Regions from separate parts of the Arthrobacter sp. A5 genome, predicted to be linked through region 2. Evidence: predicted binding sites of a transcription regulator. Region 2 holds the regulator's gene; each other region holds the start of a gene.
The links. The regulator LexA, encoded in region 2, represses DNA repair genes until DNA is damaged. The targets are predictions, from matches to a motif close to TCGAACANNTGTTCGA.
Positions count from the first base shown of each region.

Region 1: a site for LexA is predicted at 2,504-2,519, ahead of ACLLJI_RS06500 (DUF222 domain-containing protein). Genes of this name have one in related genera too.
Region 3: a site for LexA is predicted at 2,195-2,210, ahead of ACLLJI_RS04855 (DUF222 domain-containing protein). Genes of this name have one in related genera too.

Region 1 covers NZ_CP180316.1:1,434,199-1,438,166, reverse strand. The annotation lists gene lpdA (dihydrolipoyl dehydrogenase) at 1-342, shown strand, start outside; gene sucB (2-oxoglutarate dehydrogenase, E2 component, dihydrolipoamide succinyltransferase) at 475-2,340, shown strand; gene ACLLJI_RS06500 (DUF222 domain-containing protein) at 2,563-3,968, shown strand, end outside.
Region 2 covers NZ_CP180316.1:1,189,738-1,193,705, forward strand. The annotation lists gene ACLLJI_RS05425 (ATP-dependent DNA helicase) at 1-1,697, shown strand, start outside; gene lexA (transcriptional repressor LexA) at 1,717-2,460, opposite strand; gene ACLLJI_RS05435 (LysM peptidoglycan-binding domain-containing protein) at 2,844-3,245, shown strand; gene ACLLJI_RS05440 (histidinol-phosphate transaminase) at 3,402-3,968, shown strand, end outside.
Region 3 covers NZ_CP180316.1:1,071,033-1,075,000, forward strand. The annotation lists gene ACLLJI_RS04840 (S1C family serine protease) at 96-1,082, shown strand; gene ACLLJI_RS04845 (hypothetical protein) at 1,317-1,724, opposite strand; gene ACLLJI_RS04850 (hypothetical protein) at 1,770-1,943, opposite strand; gene ACLLJI_RS04855 (DUF222 domain-containing protein) at 2,254-3,968, shown strand, end outside.

The sequences.
Region 1 (3,968 bases), 240 kb from region 2:
GATCCCGAAATTGCCTCAGTGGGCCTGAGTGAAAAGGCCGCCAAGGCAAAGTTCGGCGACGACAAGGTCGAAAGCGTCGAGTACAATCTGGCAGGAAACGGCAAAAGCTCCATTCTGGGCACCAGCGGCCTGGTCAAGTTCGTCCGCGAAAAGGACGGCCCCGTCGTCGGCGTTCACATGATCGGTTCGCGCATGGGCGAGCAGATCGGCGAGGCTCAGCTCATCGTGAATTGGGAAGCCTACCCCGAGGATGTTGCGCAGCTGCTCCACGCGCACCCCACGCAGAACGAAGCCCTGGGCGAGGCTGCCATGGCCCTGGCCGGCCACCCGCTGCACGGCTAGTAACAATTGATCAGTGCACCCGGTGTTCCGCACCGGGTGCACTATGCTCAAAGCAGTATTCCATGCGGTATTTCAGGCGTAGAAATACCGATATCAATTCGCATTGCAGATAATAAGGAGAACGGGGACGAAATGTCTGAATCCGTGAACTTACCCGCCCTTGGTGAAAGCGTCACCGAAGGTACCGTCACTCGCTGGCTCAAGCAGGTTGGTGACCGGGTAGAGGTGGACGAGCCCCTGCTCGAAGTCTCCACCGACAAGGTCGACACCGAGATCCCTTCTCCGATCGCCGGTGTGATCGAGGAGATCCTCGTCGCCGAAGACGAGACGGCTGAGGTGGGCGCCCCGCTGGTACGCATCGGCAGCGGCGACTCCGCTGCTGCGACCGAAGAGGCTCCCGAGGCGGCCAAAGCCGCAGCACCGGAAGCGCAAGTTTCACAGGCCGAGGCAGCAGTGCCCTCCACAGATGCCCCCATCGGTTCCGACTCCTCCGCGGCTCAGGCGGCTCCTGCCGGCGGCCCGGCTCCTTCCAAGGGTGCGGACTCCTCCAACGACGGCGAGACGCACGACGTCACTCTCCCCGCTTTGGGTGAGAGCGTGACCGAGGGAACCGTGACCCGCTGGCTCAAGGCCGTCGGCGACTCCGTTGAGGTGGATGAACCCCTCCTCGAGGTCTCCACGGACAAGGTGGACACGGAAATTCCCTCCCCCGTCGCAGGAACGCTGCAGGAAATCCGCGTCAACGAGGATGAGACCGCTGAAGTCGGCTCCGTGCTCGCCGTCATCGGATCCGGCGCCGCCGCACCTGCGGCCGAACCCGCACCGGAGGCCCAGCCGGCTGCCGAGGCCAAGCCTGCCGAGGCCAAAGAGCAGTCCGAGCCTGTCGATACCTCCAGCCCCGAGACGGGCGCCGGTAACGAGGCTCCCGCCCCGGAGGCCGAGGCTCCCTCTGCCGCACCGTCGGCACCTCCGGCCTCGGCGCCGACGGTTTTCACCCCGAAGGATTCCGCGCCGAAGAATGCGGCCGCACAGGCACCGGCCGACGGCGGCGAAGCCGGTTATGTCACCCCGTTGGTCCGCAAACTGGCCAATCAGCACGGCGTCGACTTGGCGTCCGTCACCGGCACCGGCGTCGGGGGACGCATCCGCAAGCAGGACGTCGCCGCCGCCGCCGAGGCAAAGGCCGCGCCCGCACCCAGCCTGGCTCCTGCTGCTGCCTCGGCGCCGTCCGCTCCGGCTGCTGCTGCGGGCGCGTCCGGAGCGCCTGTTTCATCACTGCGCGGCACGGTCCAGAAGGCTCCACGGATCCGTCAGGTCATCGCCCGGCGCATGCGCGAATCCCTGGATGTTTCCACCCAGCTGACGCAGGTGCATGAGGTCGATATGACCAAGATCGCCAAACTGCGCACCGCCGCAAAGGGCACGTTCCAGGCTCAGAACGACGTCAAGCTCACGTTCCTGCCGTTCATTGCCAAGGCTGTCGCCGAAGCGCTAAAACAGCACCCGAAGCTGAACGCCGCATATGACGAGGACAAGCAGGAAATCACGTACCACAACGCCGAGCATCTGGCGATCGCTGTGGATACGGACAAAGGCCTCCTGGTCCCCGTCATCGCCGATGCCGGCAACCTCAATCTTGCCGGCCTCGCTGCCAAGATTGCCGACGTCGCCTCGCGTACACGCAATAACAAGATCGGCCCGGATGAGCTCTCGGGCGGAACCTTCAGCATCACCAACATCGGTTCCGTTGGCGCGCTGTTCGATACGCCGATCATCAATCAGCCGCAGGTCGGCATCCTGGGCACCGGCGCCATTGTCAAACGTCCCGTCGTCATCACCGGCGTGGATGGCGATGACACCATCGCCATCCGCTCAATGATGTACCTGTCCTTGACATACGACCACCGCCTGGTGGACGGCGCCGACGCGGGCCGCTTCCTGCAGACCCTGCGGGCGCGACTGGAAGAGGGCAGCTTCGAGGCTGATCTGGGACTCTAAACTAATAGTTTGCTGTACCGTAAGGGCGTCCATCCCAAGGGGAAGGGCGCCCTTACAGATTTGCATGTCTCGAGACCGTAGCACCACCGGCGCGATGCTCCCAGCAGGCCACGTTGCGGCAGTGGTGACGCCCGGTCGCAGCCGAAATATTCTAAACACTTTATCGAAACTATATTCGATAAAAGACTACCGATTTGTCATGATTAGGAATATACTGGTAGTATGGCTGGCGAACAGAGTTTCGAATCGCTCCTCGAGGAATACCTCGGGAGGCCCGAACACGCCCGCCGCGGCCTCGTCCAAGGCACTCTGACTGCGGGGTCCGCGGTCCCTTTTCTCCCGGAACTGATCTGGGGCCCGAGCCGTCCGGTCACCGACGAGGACCTCCGGCACTCCCTGGTGAACATCCCCGCCGCGGATAACCCCGCGGCGGATAACCGAGTTGTCAATGACGGTGCGATCGTCGACCCGGCCGCCGACGTGCCGGACCCCGACGTGCCGGACCCCGACGTGCAGCCCACGGACCTGCAGCCCACGGCGGACAGTGGCCTGCCGGACCCCGGCCTGCCGGACCCCGGCCTGCCGGACCCGGGCCTGCAGCCGGCGGACGTGGAACCGGCGGATGTACAGCCACCGGTGCTGCCAGAGAGTGATCTGGCGTCCCCGGATGTGCGCCCCGCTGACCTGCAGGTCGAGTCCGTCTGCCGGGCCCTGTTGGCGGGCCTGGTCCGCGAAGAGGACCCCGACAGGCTGGACCCGCTGCGGACCGCCGAGGCCCTGCTGCTCACCGACCCCGCCGGCGGTGATGCCGACCAGAAGCTCGACTACGCCGCCGCAGCCGGGAAAATGGTGTCCTGGGCCCAGGCCATCCAGACCCGGGCCGTCGCCGCGTTCGCCGCAGAACGGCCCCCGCTGCCGGCCGAAACACCACGGCGCTTCACCGTGCCGGCCCGGTCCGAATGGATCAGCGAACGCTCCCGGTACGCGGCAGCGGAAATCGGTGCCGCCCTGCACATCGGCCGCTACAGCGCCCAGCGCCTCCTGGACAACAGCGACTACCTCACCAGCATGCTCCCTGCCACCCTCGCCCAGCACGAGCAGGGCCTCCTGGACCGGGCCCGCGTCCACGCCGTCCTCTCCGGACTCGGCACCACCCCGGCCGAACTCTGGGGCCCGGTCGAAGACGCGATCACCGCCCTCGCACCCTCCCTGACACCCAAAGCCCTGGAACGGCATGCCCGCGAAACGGCGGAGAAACTCGACCCCGAACCCCTCGCCGCCCGGCACGAACGCGCCCGCACCCACCGCGACGTCTGGTTCTTCGCCCAACCCGACGGAATGGCCGAAATCGGTGCACTCCTCCCCGCCGTGGACGCCCGGCGCTTCTACGAAACCATCGACGCCTGGGCCCACCACGCCCAACACGAAGGCGAACCCTCCACCGGCACCACCCCCGGCGGGAAACCCTCCCGCGCGATCAACGAATACCGCGCCGACGTCATGGTCGACCTCTTCAACAACGCCCTGGACCCCGACGACACCGACACCGACACCAGCGACGACACCGACACCAGCGACGACACCGACACCAGCGACTGCACCGACGATACCGACACCGGGAACGCCGG
Region 2 (3,968 bases):
GGCGGAGCAATTACGTCTGCAAGCATAAGCTGCAGGGCGGGTTCCCGTCGGAGGAGCCCTCCGAGGGCCAGTTGTTCGCGCTCGGCGAGGACACCAGCGTCATTCACCCCGTCGGCGCCTCTTCCGGGTCCTCCAGCCAGTTGGGCCGTGAGGTGGTCCGGCTCCGGGACTGGGCGGAGGACACCGAAACGGGAGACCGCGACGAACTCACGCCGGGGGTCAGCGATCGGGCCTGGCGCCAGGTTTCGGTGACGTCGATGGAGTGTCTTGGGGCGCAGAAGTGCCCACTGGCGCTCGAATGCTTCAGCGAACTGGCGAAGGTACGTGGCGCGGAGGCGGACCTCGTCGTGACGAATCATGCGATGCTGGCGATCAGCGCGTTTGAGGGCCTCGCGGTCCTGCCCGAGTATGACGTCGTCGTGGTGGATGAGGCGCATGAACTTCAGGACCGGGTTACCGGTGCTGTCAGCGGTCAGCTCTCTGTGCAGATGATTCACGTTGCCGCCTCCAGCGCGCGGAAGAATACGGGCATCTCGATGGAGACACTCAATTCCGCGGCCGGGTATCTGGAGGCGGCCCTTGGCGGACTCCCGTCCGGGCTGCTGCCCTCGGGCCTGAACGAGCAGCAGCTCACCGCCATTGATCAGGTGCGCGATGCCTGCCGGACGGCGTTGTCGGATTCCAAGGGGGACGCCGGCAATGCCGACGGCGGACGCCAGATGGCGCGCTCACGCCTGACGTTGATTCTGGAACTGGCCGAGAGGCTGCTGGTGGCGCGCGAGGCCGGCGAGGTGGTCTGGTTGTCCCGACCGGGCGGATTCACCCCGCAGCAAGGCTACTCCGTGCCGGATGAGTCGGCTCCGGCTCTGATCAACATCGCACCGCTGAGCGTGGCCGGCCGGCTCCGGGAGGGGCTCTTCGCGGATCATACGGTTGTGCTGACCTCGGCTACCCTCGCGGTCGGCGCGGCATTTGAACCGGCGGCCGGCGGGTTGGGACTGCTGGGTCCCGGGGCGCCCAGCTGGACCGGGGCGGACGTAGGCTCGCCGTTCGACTACGCCAAGCAGGGGATGCTGTATGTGGCCGCCCATTTGGCGAAGCCGGAGCGCGGCACCTCGGCGGAGCAGCTTGATGAACTCGAAGCACTGATCCGGGCTTCGGGCGGCGGGGCGCTGTGCCTCTTTTCCTCCCGCCGGGCCGCAGAGGACGCCGCGGAAGCGCTCCGGTCCCGGCTGGAGGTGGTTGTGCTCTGTCAGGGGGAGTCATCGATGGCCGCCCTTGTCAAGCAGTTCGAGGCTGAACCGGACACCTGTTTGTTCGGCACCATGTCCCTGTGGCAGGGCGTTGATGTGCAGGGTGCGTCCTGCCGGCTCGTGGTGATAGACCGGATCCCCTTTCCGCGCCCGGATGACCCGCTGATGACCGCACGCTCGCGCGCCGTTGCCAAGGCCGGCGGGAACGGTTTCATGTCGATATCGGCGACTCACGCGGCGGTCCGGCTTGCGCAGGGCGCGGGCCGGCTGATCCGCTCGTCCTCGGACAAGGGCGTGGTGGCAGTACTGGACTCACGGCTGGCCACGGCCCGTTACGGTGGCTTTCTGCGTGCGGCCCTCCCACCATTCTGGCCCACGACGGACCGTGCGCTGGTGATGAGCGCCCTGCAGCGGCTGGCCGAAGCAGGCAAACCCGAGGCCTGACCGGCGGCAGACCGCCCGCCTAGATGGCGCGCAGCACCGAAACAATTTTGCCCATGATGGTGGCATTGTCGCCCACTATCGGTTCATAACGGGTGTTCTGCGGCAGCAACCAGGTGTGCCCATCCCGCTGACGGAACGTCTTGACGGTTGCTTCGTCATCGAGGAGGGCCGCCACGATGTCGCCGTTGATGGCGTCCTGCTGCCGGCGCACTACGACCCAGTCGCCGTCACAGATCGCGGCGTCGATCATGGAGTCGCCGGTCACCTTGAGCATAAAGAGCTCTCCATGACCTACGAGCTGGCGTGGGAGTGGCATGACGTCCTCGACTACCTGATCAGCCAGGATGGGTCCGCCGGCGGCGATCCGTCCGACTAGAGGCACCATGGCGGTGTCTGAGGCGCTGCTCAGCTCTGCCATGTTCAGACCACTGGCGCTGCGCAGCTTTGCCGGGGATGGCACGCCCTCGATTTCCACGACCCCGTCGTCCAGGGTGAGCGGGATGAGCACTTCCATGGCGCGGGGGCGCTTCGCGTCCCGACGCAGATAGCCCAGTTTTTCCAACTGGGAGAGCTGATGAGTGACGCTGGACAGGCTTGCGAGCCCGACGACGTCGCCGATCTCACGCATGGACGGCGGGTAGCCCTTGTCACTGATGGAGCGCTGGATACACTCAAGGATCTTTTTTTGCCGCACCGTCAGGCCCTTAAAGCCGGCCCGGCTGGCACGGTTCCCGCTATGGAGGATGAATTCCGGACCTGCCATGACGTGCCGTCCCTTCTTGAAACTGCAACCGGCCCGGCGCCGACAAGCGCCCGGCGGATCCGCTCCGCCCGTCATCCGTATGCTACGGCTTGGTCGGAGCTGACCACCCCCCAACGCCCCCAGCCAAAATGTCGGTGGGTTCTGGTGGACTCGTCGTGTGGCCGGATCCTGCTTCTAATCTAGGGCAGTTTCCGGTTGATTTCAAACATATGTTCTACCGGGTCTTGGCATGCATCGTTAGTGAGTGCTACAACTGGAGAACACAGTTTCGAATACATGTTCTAGCTGGACCAGTGGTAGTTGAACCCTGCGCCGCCTACAGGCGCTACAAGTGCACTGCCGGGTCAGGACAACTGGACCTCGTAGCGTGAAAGGTGAAGAAAATGAACGCCACATCGACCTTTAATCTCGAAGCCCGGCCCGCCTCCGTGAGCCGGCGGCCGGCTTCCAAGGGCTGGCAGCCCGCATCCAAGATCCAGCTCCGACTGACTCGCCGCGGGCGTCTGGTCCTGATGGGTATTCCACTGATGCTGTCCGCTATCGCTGTGCTGTTGCTGGCCGGGTTCATTACGTCGCCGGCCCAAGCCTCCACCGGTGCAAATTCGCCGGGGGTCCACGCTTCCAAGGTCACCGTCATGGCGGGCCAGACTCTTTGGAGCATCGCCTCGGCAAGCGATCCGTCACGGGATCCGCGGGACGTTGTGGCGGACATCCTGGAGCTGAACAGTCTCACCACTTCAGTCGTCCAGCCGGGGCAGCAGGTCTACGTTCCGCTGCTGAACTGATGGCGAAGGCTGCCTTGAAGCACAGCAGTGAGGCCCACCAGCGTCGCCAACCATTGGGGCCGGTGAGCCTCTAAGAGCTGACTGATGAGGTGGTTATGTCAGCTTTAATTCCCGGCCCGGTTCGACCGTGGCGGCCGGGGAGCTTAAACTGGAACCGTGAATCAGACTGAGCGTCTCGACCGGCTGCCCCTGCGGAACGATCTGCGCGGGCTGCACCCGTATGGTGCACCTCAGCTGGACGTCCCCATCCTGCTCAACGTCAATGAAAATACCCACGGCGTCCCCGATGATGCGCGCGAGGCCATCCTCAAGGCGGTCGACAACGTGCTGGTCGGCCTCAACCGCTACCCGGACCGGGAATTCACCGAACTGCGACGGGCTTTGGCTGCATATTTGGGGCACGGCCTAGCGGCTGAGAACGTCTGGGCAGCCAACGGGTCCAACGAGGTGCTGCAACAGATCCTGCAGGCGTTCGGCGGACCGGGACGCAGAGCCCTGGGCTTCCCTCCCACCTACTCAATGTATCCGTTGCTCGCCAACGGCACCGGAACTGAGTACGTCACCGGGCGCCGCACGGAGGATTTCGGCCTGAGCGCCGCGTCAGCCGCCGAACAGGTACGCGAACTGGCACCCAACATTGTCTTCCTCTGTTCACCAAATAATCCGACTGGCACGGCGCTCAAGGCCGAAGTTGTTGAAGAGGTCTACGAGGCGGGCAAGGCA
Region 3 (3,968 bases), 120 kb from region 2:
GCCAGCCTGGTTCACTGAGGGCGTAGCTTTTGCCGGATTAGCACGGCGCTAAGTGCGGTTGTCTATAGGTAACCAGCATCCCCAGGAGGTGCACCGTGAACACGACTCCCAATACCCATACAGCTCGTTCCCCCGATGATGAGGACCCGCTCGACAGCTATTCGCGGACCGTCATCCAGGTCGCGGGAATTGTGACCGGGCAGGTGGCGGCCATTGAGGTGACGGGCGGCGGGCGCGGTGGGCAGGTCCGGATCGGCGCCGGCTCGGCTGTTGTGTTCACCGCGGACGGCTACATGCTGACGAACGCGCATGTCGTCGCCGGGGCCCGTGCCGGGCAGGCTGTGTTTGCCGACGGCACCGCCACCGAGGTCGACATTGTGGGATCGGACGCGTTGTCCGATCTGGCCGTCATCCGCGGTTGGACGGCGACGCCGGCGCCCGCCACGCTCGGCGATGCCGAAACACTTCGCGTCGGCCAGCTGGTCATTGCCGTCGGCAACCCGCTGGGCCTGGCGGGCTCCGTTTCGGCCGGCGTCGTCAGCGGTCTGGGGCGTTCAATCCCCACCTGGGCCGGGCCGAACCGACGGGTGATCGAGGACGTCATTCAAACGGACGCTGCCCTCAACCCGGGCAGTTCCGGCGGCGCACTGGCAGATACCCGCGGCCGCATCGTCGGGATCAACACGGCGGTGGCTGGGGCCGGCCTTGGGCTGGCTGTGCCCATAAACGCCACCACCCGCCGGATTATTTCCGCGCTGCTGACCGACGGACGGGTCCGACGTGCCTACCTCGGCCTGGTCAGCACGCCGGTTTCGTTGAACGCGGGCCTGGTCTTGCGAACCGGGCAGCGGCAGGGGCTGCGCGTCGTCGAGGTCATTCCCGGGTCCCCTGCCGACCAGGCCGGACTCAAGGGCGGCGATCTGGTGCTGAGCGCCGGCCGGCGCCCTGTCGCCAGCGCTGAGAGCCTGCAGAAACTGCTCTTCTCCGACGCCATCGGCGTCCCGCTGCCCATTACCGTGCTGCGCTCCGGTGCAGCGGTCGACGTCTTCGCCGTTCCGCGCGAAATGGTGGACACCCACTGAATGCCGATATCACGCCAGGTTTGTGGGAGCAGAAGATTACGACGACGGCGACCGCAGGCTGGTTGCCGGCCCCTTCCGCCGCCGACGGAAGGGACCGGCGCTCATCGCCGCAGCGGCCGGGGCGAAGCGGATCACCGCTTTGGGGAAGAGGACGCTGCGGCTGCGCACGCGGAAAATGAACCCGGCAGAGAAAGGGCGTTCACTGGGCCGGAGAACGGAGGCTGCAGAATGAAATCAGACGAAGCTCATCTCCGCCTGCAAAAAGCGCTCCGCCTCGGCCACTGCGGCCAGAAACGCCTCCTGCTCGGTGGGGGACTGTCGAGGCTCCCGCGGATGCCATTCATGGGGCGATGAATGCACGCGCTCGAATCCGGTCTCAGGCGGGGCATAGAAAATCCCAAAGCGCTGCACCGGCCACTCCGGGGAAGTCTCCGGAGCCACGAGCATGGCGGCACCGAGCGCGGGGTTAAACCACTGTGCAATCGGCCGCCGCCGGTCTTCAACAAATAGTCCGCCTGCATACAAGGCCGCTGATTCCTGACCGGAGTGTGCGCACAAGCGATCCCACCACATGGTCAACAATCCGTTATCACACCGCTGCCACGTGGCTGGAAGGGGTTCGGGATCCTGCCTCTTAGGCATGTAAAGATTTTATCCCGGCGCGGCTGCTTAGAACAGGGGACCGCCCTATTTGCGCCCGGGATTGATCCGGTACATTGCCGCGCCCAGAACTACGGCACCGATCAGCGCGGGAATCAGCCTATTTCCGAAATAGCCGCCCAAAATGAGGCCTAGCACGGCGCCAAGCAGGATGCCGACGAACAGGCCGCGGCCGTTTCGGGACGGAGCCGAATTGGTCATGACGACAGCTTACCAATCAAGGACGACGGCGATGCTGCCGCGGCTGGCGGAGCGATCAGCTGTGGCAGAGGCCCCCATGAAACCCCCAGACGCCACCACTTCCCTGCTAGCACGTACCCTGCCGACACAGTCGATAGGGGGACCACCAAGCCAGAGGCCCTTTGAGGGCCGAGAGAGGGTCGGGGCAACGCTGGCAGCCGGGATAACCGACGGGCATCCCTGAAAGATGAAGCATCTGCAGGAGGGAAATTTAGAATATATCTTCGATCTAACTATGGTAATCTTTTGCTGTTGCGAATATACTAGTAGTATGGCCGGCGGACAGAGTTTCGAATCGCTCCTCGAGGAATACCTCGGGAGGCCCGAACACGCCCGCCGCGGCCTCGTCCAAGGCACTCTGACTGCGGGGTCCGCGGTCCCTTTTCTCCCGGAACTGATCTGGGGCCCGAGCCGTCCGGTCACCGACGAGGACCTCCGGCACTCCCTGGTGAACAGCGCCGCCCTGAACATCCCCGCCGCGGATAACCCCGCGGCGGATAACCCCGCGGCGGATAACCCCGCGGCGGATAACCCCGCGGCGGATAACCGAGTTGTCAATGACGGTGCGATCGACGACCCGGCCGCCGACGTGCCGGACCCCGACGTGCAGCCCACGGACCTGCAACCACTTACGGACACTGACCTGCCGGCCGCCGGCCTGCCGGACCCCGACGTGCAGCCCACGGACCTGCAACCACTTACCGACACTGACCTGCCGGCCGCTGGCCTGCGGGACACCGACGTGCCGGACCCGGGCCTGCAACCCGCGGACCTGCAGCCACCGGCGGACAGTGGCCTGCCGGACCCCGGCCTGCCGGACCCGGGCCTGCAGCCGGCGGACGTGGAACCGGCGGATGTACAGCCACCGGTGCTGCCAGAGAGTGATCTGGCGTCCCCGGATGTGCGCCCCGCTGACCTGCAGGTTGAGTCCGTCTGCCGGGCCCTGTTGGCGGGCCTGGTCCGCGAAGAGGACCCCGACAGGCTGGACCCGCTGCGGACCGCCGAGGCTCTGCTGCTCACCGACCCCGCCGGCGGTGATGCCGACCAGAAGCTCGACTACGCCGCCGCAGCCGGGAAAATGGTGTCCTGGGCCCAGGCCATCCAGACCCGGGCCGTCGCCGCGTTCGCCGCAGAACGGCCCCCGCTGCCGGCCGAAACACCACGGCGCTTCACCGTGCCGGCCCGGTCCGAATGGATCAGCGAACGCTCCCGGTACGCGGCAGCGGAAATCGGTGCCGCCCTGCACATCGGCCGCTACAGCGCCCAGCGCCTCCTGGACAACAGCGACTACCTCACCAGCATGCTCCCTGCCACCCTCGCCCAGCACGAGCAGGGCCTCCTGGACCGGGCCCGCGTCCACGCCGTCCTCTCCGGACTCGGCACCACCCCGGCCGAACTCTGGGGCCCGGTCGAAGACGCGATCACCGCCCTCGCACCCTCCCTGACACCCAAAGCCCTGGAACGGCATGCCCGCGAAACGGCGGAGAAACTCGACCCCGAACCCCTCGCCGCCCGGCACGAACGCGCCCGCACCCACCGCGACGTCTGGTTCTTCGCCCAACCCGACGGAATGGCCGAAATCGGTGCACTCCTCCCCGCCGTGGACGCCCGGCGCTTCTACGAAACCATCGACGCCTGGGCCCACCACGCCCAACACGAAGGCGAACCCTCCACCGGCACCACCCCCGGCGGGAAACCCTCCCGCGCGATCAACGAATACCGCGCCGACGTCATGGTCGACCTCTTCAACAACGCCCTGGACCCCGACCACACCGACCCCGACGACACCGGCACCAGCGACGACACCGACACCAGCGACACCGACCCCGACGACACCGACACCAGCGACTGCACCGACGATACCGACACCGGGAACGCCGGGAAGACCGCCCGTGGCCGCCGGGGCCGGAAGGCCCCCCGCTACGCACCCGCCCAGATCGCCGTCACCGTCCCCGTCCTGACCCTGATGGGACTGGACGAACGCCC